DNA from 2 places in the Bradyrhizobium yuanmingense genome. Region 1 is predicted to be linked to the other one. Evidence: riboswitches for the same ligand, from Rfam matches in the RefSeq annotation. Region 1 holds a riboswitch; the other holds the start of a gene.

Region 1 (5,002 bases):
CGGCAGGTGGCTGGTGATGGCGAGCACGAGGTCGTGATGATCCGGCGTCATCACCTCGACCTTGGCGCCCATCGCCGCCCAGAACGCGCGCAGGTGATCGGTCGCCGCTGCGTCGCTGCCATCAGGCGGGGTCAGGATGCACCAGCGGTTGATGAAGAGCTCGGCAAAGCCCGAATCCGGGCCGGAATGCTCGGTGCCCGCCACCGGATGCGCCGGCACGAAATGAATGCCGCCCGGCAGATGCGGGGCCATGTCGCGGACCACAGCGCCCTTGACCGAGCCGACGTCGGAGACGATCGCACCCGGCTTGAGATGCGGCGCGATCTCCTGCGCTACGGGTCCGCAGGCGCCGACGGGAATGCAGAGGATGACGAGATCGGCATCCCTCACGGCCTCCGCATTGGTCGCCACCACCTGATCGACGATGCCGAGCTCGGCGACACGCGCGCGTGTCTTCTCCGAGCGTGCGGTGGTGACGATTTCACCGGCAAGCCCCTGGAGCTTCGCAGCGCGGGCGATCGAGCCGCCGATCAGGCCGAAGCCGATCAGCGCCACGCGCTGGAAGTGCGCCTGCGCGCTCATTTGCCGCCCATGAAGTCGCGCAAGCCTTCGACGACGAGGCGGTTGGCCTCCTCGGTGCCGATGGTCATGCGCAGCGCATGCGGCAGGCCGTAATTCTTCAAGCCGCGCAGCACGAGCCCCCGCCTGGTCAGGAAGGCATCGGCGTCATCGGCGGTCCTGCCCTTATCGGTCGGGAAGTGGATCAGCACGAAATTGGCGACGCTCGGCGTCACCTTCAGCCCGAGCTTGCCGATCTCCTCGGTGAGCCAGTTGCGCCAGGTCTCGGTGAACTGCTTCGACATCGCCTGATGCGCGGTATCCTCGATCGCGGCGACCGCGGCATACATCGCCGGCGTCGACACGTTGAAGGGACCGCGGATGCGATTGACCGCGTCGATGACGTGCTCGGGCCCGAACATCCAGCCGATGCGCAGCGCGGCAAGACCGTGGATCTTGGAGAAGGTGTGCGTCACCACCGTGTTCTCGGTGGTGGCGACAAGCTCGATCCCCATCTCATAGTCGTTGCGCGAGACGTAATCGCAATAGGCGGCGTCCAGCACCAGCAGCACGTGCGAGGGCAGGCCGGCGCGCAGCCGCTTGACCTCGTCGAACGGAAGATAGGTGCCGGTCGGGTTGTTGGGGTTGGCGAGCCAGACCAGCTTCGTCTTCGGCGTCACGGCCTTCAGGATGGCGTCGACGTCGGCGGTGAGGTTGGTCTCCTGGGCGATGACGTTCCTGGCGCCGACCGCCATCGTCGCGATCGGGTAGACCAGGAAGCCGTGTGTCGTCGAGATCGCCTCGTCGCCCTGGCTGAGATAGGTGTGCGCGAGCAGATTGAGGATCTCGTCCGAGCCGGCGCCGCAGATGATGCGATTGGGATCGAGCCCGAACGAGCGGCCGATCGCCTCGCGCAGCACGCGCGAGGTGCCTTCCGGATAGTCTTCCAGATGATCTGCCACGCGCTTGAATGCCTCGATCGCCTTGGGCGAGGGCCCGAACGGCGTCTCGTTGGCCGAGAGCTTGAACACCTTGCGGCCCGGCTCTGGCACCGGGCTCTTGCCGGGCGTGTAGGGCGCAATATCGAGAATGCCGGGATTCGGCACGGGGCGGGACATCTTGGACTCCGGATAGGCTGGGCTGCTCGCGATTTTACGATTTCGGCCCGGTCGGGGGCACCGTATAGCGCGTTGCGTGGCTGCCGACGAGGGCCACAGAGCGCACCGAGGCCCCCGCCTCGATCAGGGCAGCCCTGATCTTGTCGATGCTGGTCGCGCCGGTGACCGAGACCAAGAGCGCCGCGCCGTCGAAGGCGGTATCAGGCACGGCCACGATCTCGGCGAGCGGCGACAGCGCGCGGGCGACCTCGGCGTTCCATCCCGAGACGCGCACGCTGAAGGTCTCGACCTCCGTCACCAGGGCGCTGTCGGCGACGCGCGAGATCGCGAACACCGGCAAGGCGGCCGGATGATCGGCACGCTCGATGAAGGGCATCCGCGCGATGATCTTCGGTGCGCCGTCGGCCTCCAGCTCCAGCCACCATGGCGTGCGGCTCGAGGTCGCCGAGACCATTGCCAGATCACCCTTGGATTTCGCTACCGCCTCGACCGCGGCCTGTGCGCTGAAATGCGCGACGTAAGGCACGGTGAAGCCGAAATTGAAGCGCACGGAATCGCGCATCGCCGCCTCGCTGGCCGAGATGTCGGCATGCACCGAGAACGGCGCCTGTACGTAAGTGAAGGTCGAGATGATGACGCGCCAGATGCTCTCGACCGTGTCGAGCGGCAGGATGCCGCGATGACGCTGCACGATCTCGCGCATCATGGCAGCCTCGCGCGCGGGACGGAACGCCGAGCCGACCTCCTGGGTCTGCTTCACCTGGATCAGGCGATCGATGATCTCGCCGCGCTGCATGAGGAGGCGATGCATGCCCTCGTCGATCGCGTCGATCTCCTTGCGCAGTTCCTGAAGCGATGGTGGCGCGGGCGGACGTTGGGACATGTCTGGTCGTCGATCGTTCCGGTGGGGGATATCCTGATTAGGCAGTCGGGGCGGCGAAAGCAAAGAGAAATGACGTGCTTTGCGGGCGTCGCGGCAGAGGCGAATTGGGCCGATCCGGGCCGCGACTTGACGAAAACCGCCCAAGACGGTAGCTTTTGCCCGTTCCGTGGTCATTTGAGCCGGCCGGCTTGCAGCCACGTTAAAAAACTCGCTAAACAGGCCGGGGACGCTTCCGATCCCGGCCGAACCTATCGTTCAGGCCGGGTTTTTCATGGCCTGATGTCAGCGGCGCGGTCGAGCAGCCAGTCGCAAACGAGGTCGATGTCCGAGATGGGTAGCGTCAAGTCGATACCGAGTCCTGCGATCAGCGCCGACGAGCGGTCGCACGAGGTGGATCATCCAAGCTCGCTGGTTGCGCATTTCGGCACCGAGCAGCCGCTGCGGCTCGATTGCGGCGTCGATCTCACCCCGTTCCAGATCGCCTACCAGACCTATGGCGAGCTCAATGCCGATCGCTCCAACGCCGTGCTGATCTGTCATGCGTTGACCGGCGACCAGCATGTCGCCAACGTACATCCCGTCACCGGCAAGCCGGGCTGGTGGGAGACGCTGGTCGGTCCCGGCCGACCCATCGATCCCAAGCACTACTTCATCATCTGCTCCAACGTGATCGGCGGCTGTATGGGCTCGACCGGGCCGGCGTCGATCAATCCCGCCACCGGCAAGGTCTGGGGCCTGGACTTCCCCGTCATCACCATTCCGGACATGGTGCGCGCGCAGGCGATGCTGATCGACCGGCTCGGCATCGACACGCTGTTTGCCGTCGTCGGCGGCTCGATGGGCGGCATGCAGGTGCTGCAATGGACCGCGGCCTATCCTAGCCGCGTGTACTCCGCGCTGGCGATCGCCTGCGCGACGCGGCACTCGGCGCAGAACATCGCCTTCCACGAGCTCGGCCGCCAGGCCGTGATGGCCGACCCCGACTGGCATGGCGGCGGCTATGCCGATCGCGGGATCCATCCGCATCGCGGGCTCGCGGTGGCGCGGATGGCGGCGCACATCACCTATCTCTCGGACGCGGCGCTGCACCGCAAGTTCGGCCGGCGCATGCAGGACCGCGAGCTGCCGACCTTCTCGTTCGACGCCGATTTCCAGGTCGAATCCTATCTGCGCTACCAGGGCTCGTCCTTCGTCGAGCGGTTCGACGCCAATTCCTATCTCTACCTGACGCGGGCGATGGACTATTTCGACATCGGCGCCGACCATGGCGGCGTGCTGGCCAAGGCGTTCGCCGGCATCAAGACCCGCTTCTGCGTGGTCTCCTTCACCAGCGACTGGCTGTTTCCGACCGCGGAATCGCGCGCGCTGGTGCACGCGCTGAACGCTTCGAGCGCGCGCGTGTCATTCGCCGAGATCGAGACCGATCGCGGCCACGACGCCTTCCTGCTCGACGTGCCCGAATTCTTCGACATCTCCCGCGCCTTCCTGCAATCGGCTGGCAAGGCGCGCGGGCTCAACCTCGAGGACCGTTAGCGATGTCCGTGCAGGAAGTGCTGCCGCTGGACGGCGTTGCGGCCAGGCCGTCCGGTGATTATCGCGCCGATCATCGGCTGGTCGCCGAGATGGTCAAGCCGGGCTCGAAGGTGCTCGACGTCGGCTGCGGCGACGGCGATCTGCTTCAGCTGCTGGAGACCCGCGGCATCGACGGCCGCGGCATCGAATTGTCGCGCGAGGGCGTCAACCGCTGCGTCGCCAAGGGGCTCGCGGTGGTGCAGGGCGATGCCGACACCGATCTCGTCAACTATCCGGACGATGCCTTCGACTACGTGATCCTGTCGCAGACGCTGCAGGCGACGCGGCAGCCGAAGGTCGTGCTGGAGAACCTGCTGCGCATCGGCCGCCGCGCCATCGTCTCGTTCCCGAATTTCGGGTTCTGGAAGATGCGACTCCAGCTCCTGATCGGCGGCCACATGCCGCGCACGGAGAATCTGCCGGCGACCTGGTACGACACCGCCAACATCCATTTTTGCACCATCAAGGATTTCGTGCAGCTCTGCGATGAGATCAACGTGAAGATGGAGCGCTCAGTCGCGCTCGATCTCTACGGCCGCCCGGTGCCGCTGAACCTGCCCTGGTGGGTGTGGAACATGTTCGGCGAGCAGGCGGTGTTCTTGCTGAGCCGCGGCGGGGGGAAGTAGTTTCCCTCCGTCATTCCGGGGCGATGCGAAGCATCGAGCCCGGAATCCATCGTCCAACAGCGCCTGCAGCCCGATGGATTCCGGGCCTGCGCCTTCGGCGCATCCCGGAATGACAGCTAGTGGGAAACCAGCGACCGCGGGTCCCGCACCGGCCAACGTCCTGCTTCCACCAGCGTCACGAACCGCTCGACACTCTCGTTGAACAGCGCGGGCTCCTCCAGGTTCAGCACGTGGCCGGACTTCGG
Region 2 (5,002 bases), 160 kb from region 1:
GCGGACGTCGTCTTGATGAATTTGCAATATAGCCCGCGCACCGAGACCATGATCTCGGCGCAGCCTTTTCTCGATAATATGCGCGTCGTGGCACAGGAGCACGACATCCCGCTGTTCGATCGGTTCGCGATCATGCGGCAGTGGAATGAACAGGGCCAGTTCGACCTGTTCAACCCGTCCCGCGGGCCTGAGCTGGCGAAGCAGGTCCATGATTGCCTTGGCCGGGCGTTGGCACAGTTCGTGATTGACGCTGCCCATCTGGAGCCGGCCCAGCAGCAAAATTGAGGTCTAGCGTTAATGAGTTCTCTCCGCCCTTTTTGCCTGACGTCATGGCTGGCCGTGCCTGCAACAGCAGTGCTGTTGTTGCTGACGCCCGCCGCGCATGCGCAGACGCCGGCCGCTCAGCCGGCGACCCCCGCACCCGCCCAGTCGCCTGATCCCGCGCCCGCTGCGCCGTCCCAGACCACCGTCGCCGCGAGGTCGCCCGAGCAGCGCGGCGTCACCTCGCGCGCCATCGACAAGGTGAAGGAGGTCGCGAAGTCCGCCGCCGACATCTTCAGCCGGGTGCCCTGCCTGCCGCCGAAGGGCGGCTCCAAGGCGATGGGCTCGCTGCCGCATGTCGCGAGCAAGCTGGCCGCCGGCCAGCCCGTCGTCATCGTCGCGTTCGGCTCCTCGTCGACTCAAGGGTTCGGCGCGAGCTCGCCGGAGTTCAATTACCCCAATCGTCTCGCCGCGCAGCTGCGCCGGCACTATCCGACTGCCGACATCAGCGTCATCAATGCCGGCGTCGGCGGCGAGGACGCCCCCGAGATGATGAAGCGTCTGCAGACGCAGGTGATCGACAGGCATCCGGATCTCGTGATCTGGCAGGTCGGCACCAACGCCGTGCTGCGCAATCTCGATCCCGGCGAGACCGTCAAGCTGGTGGAGGACGGCATCAACCGCATTCAGGCCGCCGGCGGCACCGACATCGTGCTGGTCGATCCGCAATATTCGCCGGCCGTCAACCAGCGCAAGGAGAGCGCCGGCAAGATGATCAAGCTGCTCGGCAACGTCGCCGAGCTCCGCAAGGTCGGCATTTTCCCGCGCTTCGAGGTGATGCGCGACTGGCACGAGAACCAGTCGATCCCGGTCGAGGGCTTCGTCATCGCCGACGGCCTGCACATGAACGATTGGGGCTATGCCTGCTTCGCCCAGTTGCTCGGCGACGACATCATCCGCTCCGTCGGCCAGATCAAGCTCGGTGTGAGCGTGCCCGCGGATGTGAGAACGTACCGGCCGATGTGAGAGGGTGCGTAGGGTGGGTTAGGCGAAGCCGTAACCCACCACTGTCTATCTCCGCGGATGCAGCAGAGGTGGATTACGCCTTCGGCTAATCCACCCTACGAGACCTCGCTTCCCTCACGCCTTCTCCAGCGCCGCGGTGAGATCCTCGATCAGGTCATCCGCGTGCTCCAGCCCCGCCGAGAAGCGGATGAAGCCCTCGCTGATGCCGAGCGCGGCGCGGTCTTCCGGCTTGAGGCGCTGATGCGTCGTGGTCGCCGGATGCGTGACGAGGCTTTTGGCGTCGCCGAGATTGTTGGAGATCTTGGCGAGCTTCAATTCGTTGAGCACACGGAAGGCCGCCGCCTTGCCGCCCTTCACCTCGAAGCCGACCAGCGTCGAGCCGCCGCGCATCTGCTTCTTCACCAGCGCCGCCTGCGGATGATCGGCGCGGCCGGGATAGACCAGTCGCGAGATCTTGGGATGGCTCGCCAGCACCTCGGCGATGCGCGCGGCATTGTCGGTCTGCGCGCGCACGCGCACGCCCAGCGTCTCCAGGCCCTTGAGCAGGACCCAGGCATTGAATGGCGAAATCGACGGGCCGGTCTGGCGCATGAAATTGTGGATGTGCTCGGCGATGAAGGCTTCGGAGGACAGGATGATGCCCCCGAGACAGCGGCCCTGGCCGTCGATGTGCTTGGTTGCGGAGTAGACGACGACGTCGGCGCCGAGCGCGAGCGGGCTCTGCCAGATCGGGGTTGCAAACACGTTGTCGACGACGAGCCGCGCGCCGCCCTTGTGCGCGATCTCGGCAATCGAGGGAATGTCGAGCACGTCCAGCGTCGGGTTGGTCGGGCTCTCCAGGAAGAACGTCTTGGTGTTGGGCCTCAGCGCGCGTTGCCACTGGTCGAGATCGAGCCCGTCGACCAGCGTGGCCTCGATGCCGTAGCGCGGCAACAGGTCCTGGATGACGTAGAGGCAGGAGCCGAACAGCGCACGGGAGGCGACCACGTGATCGCCGGCCTTGAGCGGCGCCAGGATCGCAGTCGTCACCGCCGCCATGCCGGTTGCCGCCGAGCGCGCGGCCTCGGCGCCTTCGAGCTCGATCATGCGGCGCTCGAACATTGCAATCGTCGGGTTGGAATAGCGCGAATAGATGAAGCCGGGATCCTCGCCCTTGAAGCGCGCCTCGCACTCCTCCGCGCTGGCGTAGACATAGCCTTGCGTCAGGAACAGCGCCTCCGAGGTCTCGCCATATTGCGAGCGCAGGGTGCCGGAATGGACCAGGCGGGTTTCGGGGCGATAGGCAGCAGACGACTTCGACATAGGACCCTCTCCGACATGACCGTCGAGGCGAAAACGGTCACAAAAAAACCGGCCTGGATATCTCCACGGGCCGGGATCACAGAGGTCCCCGGCCTGTTTAGCGACTTATTTAACGTGGCTGCAAGCCGGCCGGCTCAAATCACCACGGGATAAGTGATGCTCATATTCCGCAATGCCCTTTCCGTCAAGGCGTCCATCGGATAGCCGTAAAAGACTTGTATTTCCGGCATGTCCGGATGCATTCGGCCCCTGATGAGGACCCCCCGGTTGACGTTCACGGTCGCCGCCGACGCCAATGGTATCCTGCCCGACCGCATGATAGCGGCGATGGCGGAAGAAGGTCTCATCCTGCCCGCCTACGACTTCGTCGAGAGCCAGATCCAGCCGGCGAGCCTCGATCTGCGCCTCGGCGACATCGCCTATCGCGTCCGTGCCAGCTTCCTCCCCGGGCCCGGTGCCACCGTGGCCGAGCGCATCGACGAGCTGAAGCTGCACGAGTTCAGCCTCGCCGACGGCGCGGTGCTCGAGACCAACTGCGTCTACATCGTGCCGTTGCTCGAGAGCCTCGCGCTGCCGCCGGAGATCGTCGCTGCCGCCAATCCGAAGAGCTCGACCGGCCGGCTCGACGTCTTCACCCGCGTGATCGCCGACGGCACCCGTCGCTTCGACATGATCGGCGCCGGCTATCACGGCCCGCTCTATGCCGAGATCAGCCCGAAGACGTTCCCGGTGCTGGTGCGCGAGGGCTCGCGTCTCAGCCAGGTGCGCTTCCGCACCGGCGATGCCATCCTCAATGCCGACGAGCTCGATGCGCTGCACGCCAGCGAGCGTCTCGTCGACATCGACGATGCCGATCTCTCGGGCGGCGTTGCCGTCTCGGTCGATCTCTCCGGCGAGAAGGCGAGCGGCTTCGTCGGCTATCGCGCCAAGCGCCACACCGGCGTCGTCGATGTCGACCGCCGCGCCGGCTACGCGGTGGAGGATTTCTGGGAGCCGATCTCGGCGCGCCCCGACGGCAGCCTGATCCTCGACCCCGGCGAGTTCTATATCCTCGCCTCCAAGGAAGCGGTGCAGGTGCCGCCCGACTACGCCGCTGAGATGGTGCCGTTCGACCCCCTGGTCGGCGAATTCCGCGTGCACTATGCCGGCTTTTTTGATCCCGGCTTCGGCTATGCCGGCGCTGGCGGGCTGGGATCGCGCGCCGTGCTGGAGGTGCGCTCGCGCGAGGTGCCGTTCATCCTCGAGCACGGCCAGATCGTCGGCCGCCTCGTCTACGAGAAGATGCTGGCCCGCCCCGACGCGATGTACGGCCAGCGCATCGGCTCGAATTACCAGGCGCAAGGCCTGAAGCTCAGCAAGCATTTCAGGGTGTAGTGCCAACCTCACCCACCGCTGTCATTCCCCGCGGAGGCGGGGAATCCAGTACGCCGCGGCCTCTCGATTCAAGCATGACCATCTCGGAGTACTGGATCGCCCGCCTTCGCGGGCGATAACACCGAGAGCGCGTCCGGTTGCGTCACCCGATCCGCGATGACACACTCCCGCAAAACAACAAGCCGGGAGCGAACATGACCACCGCACCAGACCTCGCGCAGGAAGCGCAATGGAAGCGCTGGCGTGCGATCGCCGATCTCTATCACGCCTGTTTCACCGGGCTGATCCTCACCGTCGTCACGCGCCGCGGCACGGCGGATGCCGCAGAGTTCGTCTTCCGCGTGTTTCGTCGCCAGCAGCAGGAGCGTTTCCTGCCGGGGCTCAGCAAGCTCGGGATCGACCATCTGCCGCCGGCGGTCGCGGCTGCGCAATACCACTATCTCTCCAACTGGATCGGCGGCGTTCATGTCGAATACATGTACGAGAGCGACACCAAGGCTTGGATCCGCTATCCGCCGCCGCGCTGGATCTGGAAGGGCACTGCGATCTGTGGCGTGCCGGGCGAAGTCTCACGCGCCATGCTGCGCGGCTGGCACGCCAACAATGGCGCGGCCCTCGGCGACCTCAGGCTCGGCTTCGTCTGCACCAAGCAGAGCGTCGACGGCCAGGACGGGCTCGAAGGCTATTACCATCTCTACGACCATCCGCTCGAGCTCGACCAGCGCCTCGTGTTCGCGCGCCACCTCGAAGCACCTTTGTTCGATGCGAAGACGGCGCCCGCCTTGCCGGTCGCGAGCTGGCCAAGACCGCGGCTGGAAAAGGCCTATCGCAATTACGCGATGGAATATGTCCGCACCGCCGCGCCCGTGATGGTGCAGCTGTTCGGCCCGGAGGATGCCGGCTATCTGCTGCACCTCACCGGCAAGCTGATCGGCATGCAATATTTCGACGAGGTCGCCGCGGCGCTGGCGACGACCCGCGGCGGAGCGCGAGAATTCGCATCGTTCCTGAACGCGCTGCTCGCCGCGCAGGATGATGC

What was found. A riboswitch is a leader RNA that binds a small molecule or an ion and turns the genes downstream of it on or off. The one in region 1 is predicted to bind S-adenosylmethionine.
Region 2: another riboswitch for S-adenosylmethionine. It lies ahead of N2605_RS32505 (O-succinylhomoserine sulfhydrylase); the one in region 1 lies ahead of metX (homoserine O-acetyltransferase MetX).

Annotation. Positions count from the first base shown of each region.
Region 1 is NZ_CP104173.1:6,834,207-6,839,208, reverse strand. Features, by position in the region: gene N2605_RS31690 (prephenate/arogenate dehydrogenase family protein) at 1-582, opposite strand, end outside; gene hisC (histidinol-phosphate transaminase) at 579-1,676, opposite strand; gene N2605_RS31680 (chorismate mutase) at 1,711-2,559, opposite strand; SAM riboswitch at 2,716-2,795, shown strand; gene metX (homoserine O-acetyltransferase MetX) at 2,890-4,092, shown strand; gene metW (methionine biosynthesis protein MetW) at 4,095-4,757, shown strand; gene N2605_RS31665 (alpha/beta fold hydrolase) at 4,874-5,002, opposite strand, start outside.
Region 2 is NZ_CP104173.1:6,998,213-7,003,214, reverse strand. Features, by position in the region: gene N2605_RS32515 (SGNH/GDSL hydrolase family protein) at 1-285, shown strand, start outside; gene N2605_RS32510 (SGNH/GDSL hydrolase family protein) at 298-1,287, shown strand; gene N2605_RS32505 (O-succinylhomoserine sulfhydrylase) at 1,402-2,589, opposite strand; SAM riboswitch at 2,666-2,745, opposite strand; gene N2605_RS32500 (2'-deoxycytidine 5'-triphosphate deaminase) at 2,842-3,963, shown strand; gene N2605_RS32495 (hypothetical protein) at 4,158-5,002, shown strand, end outside.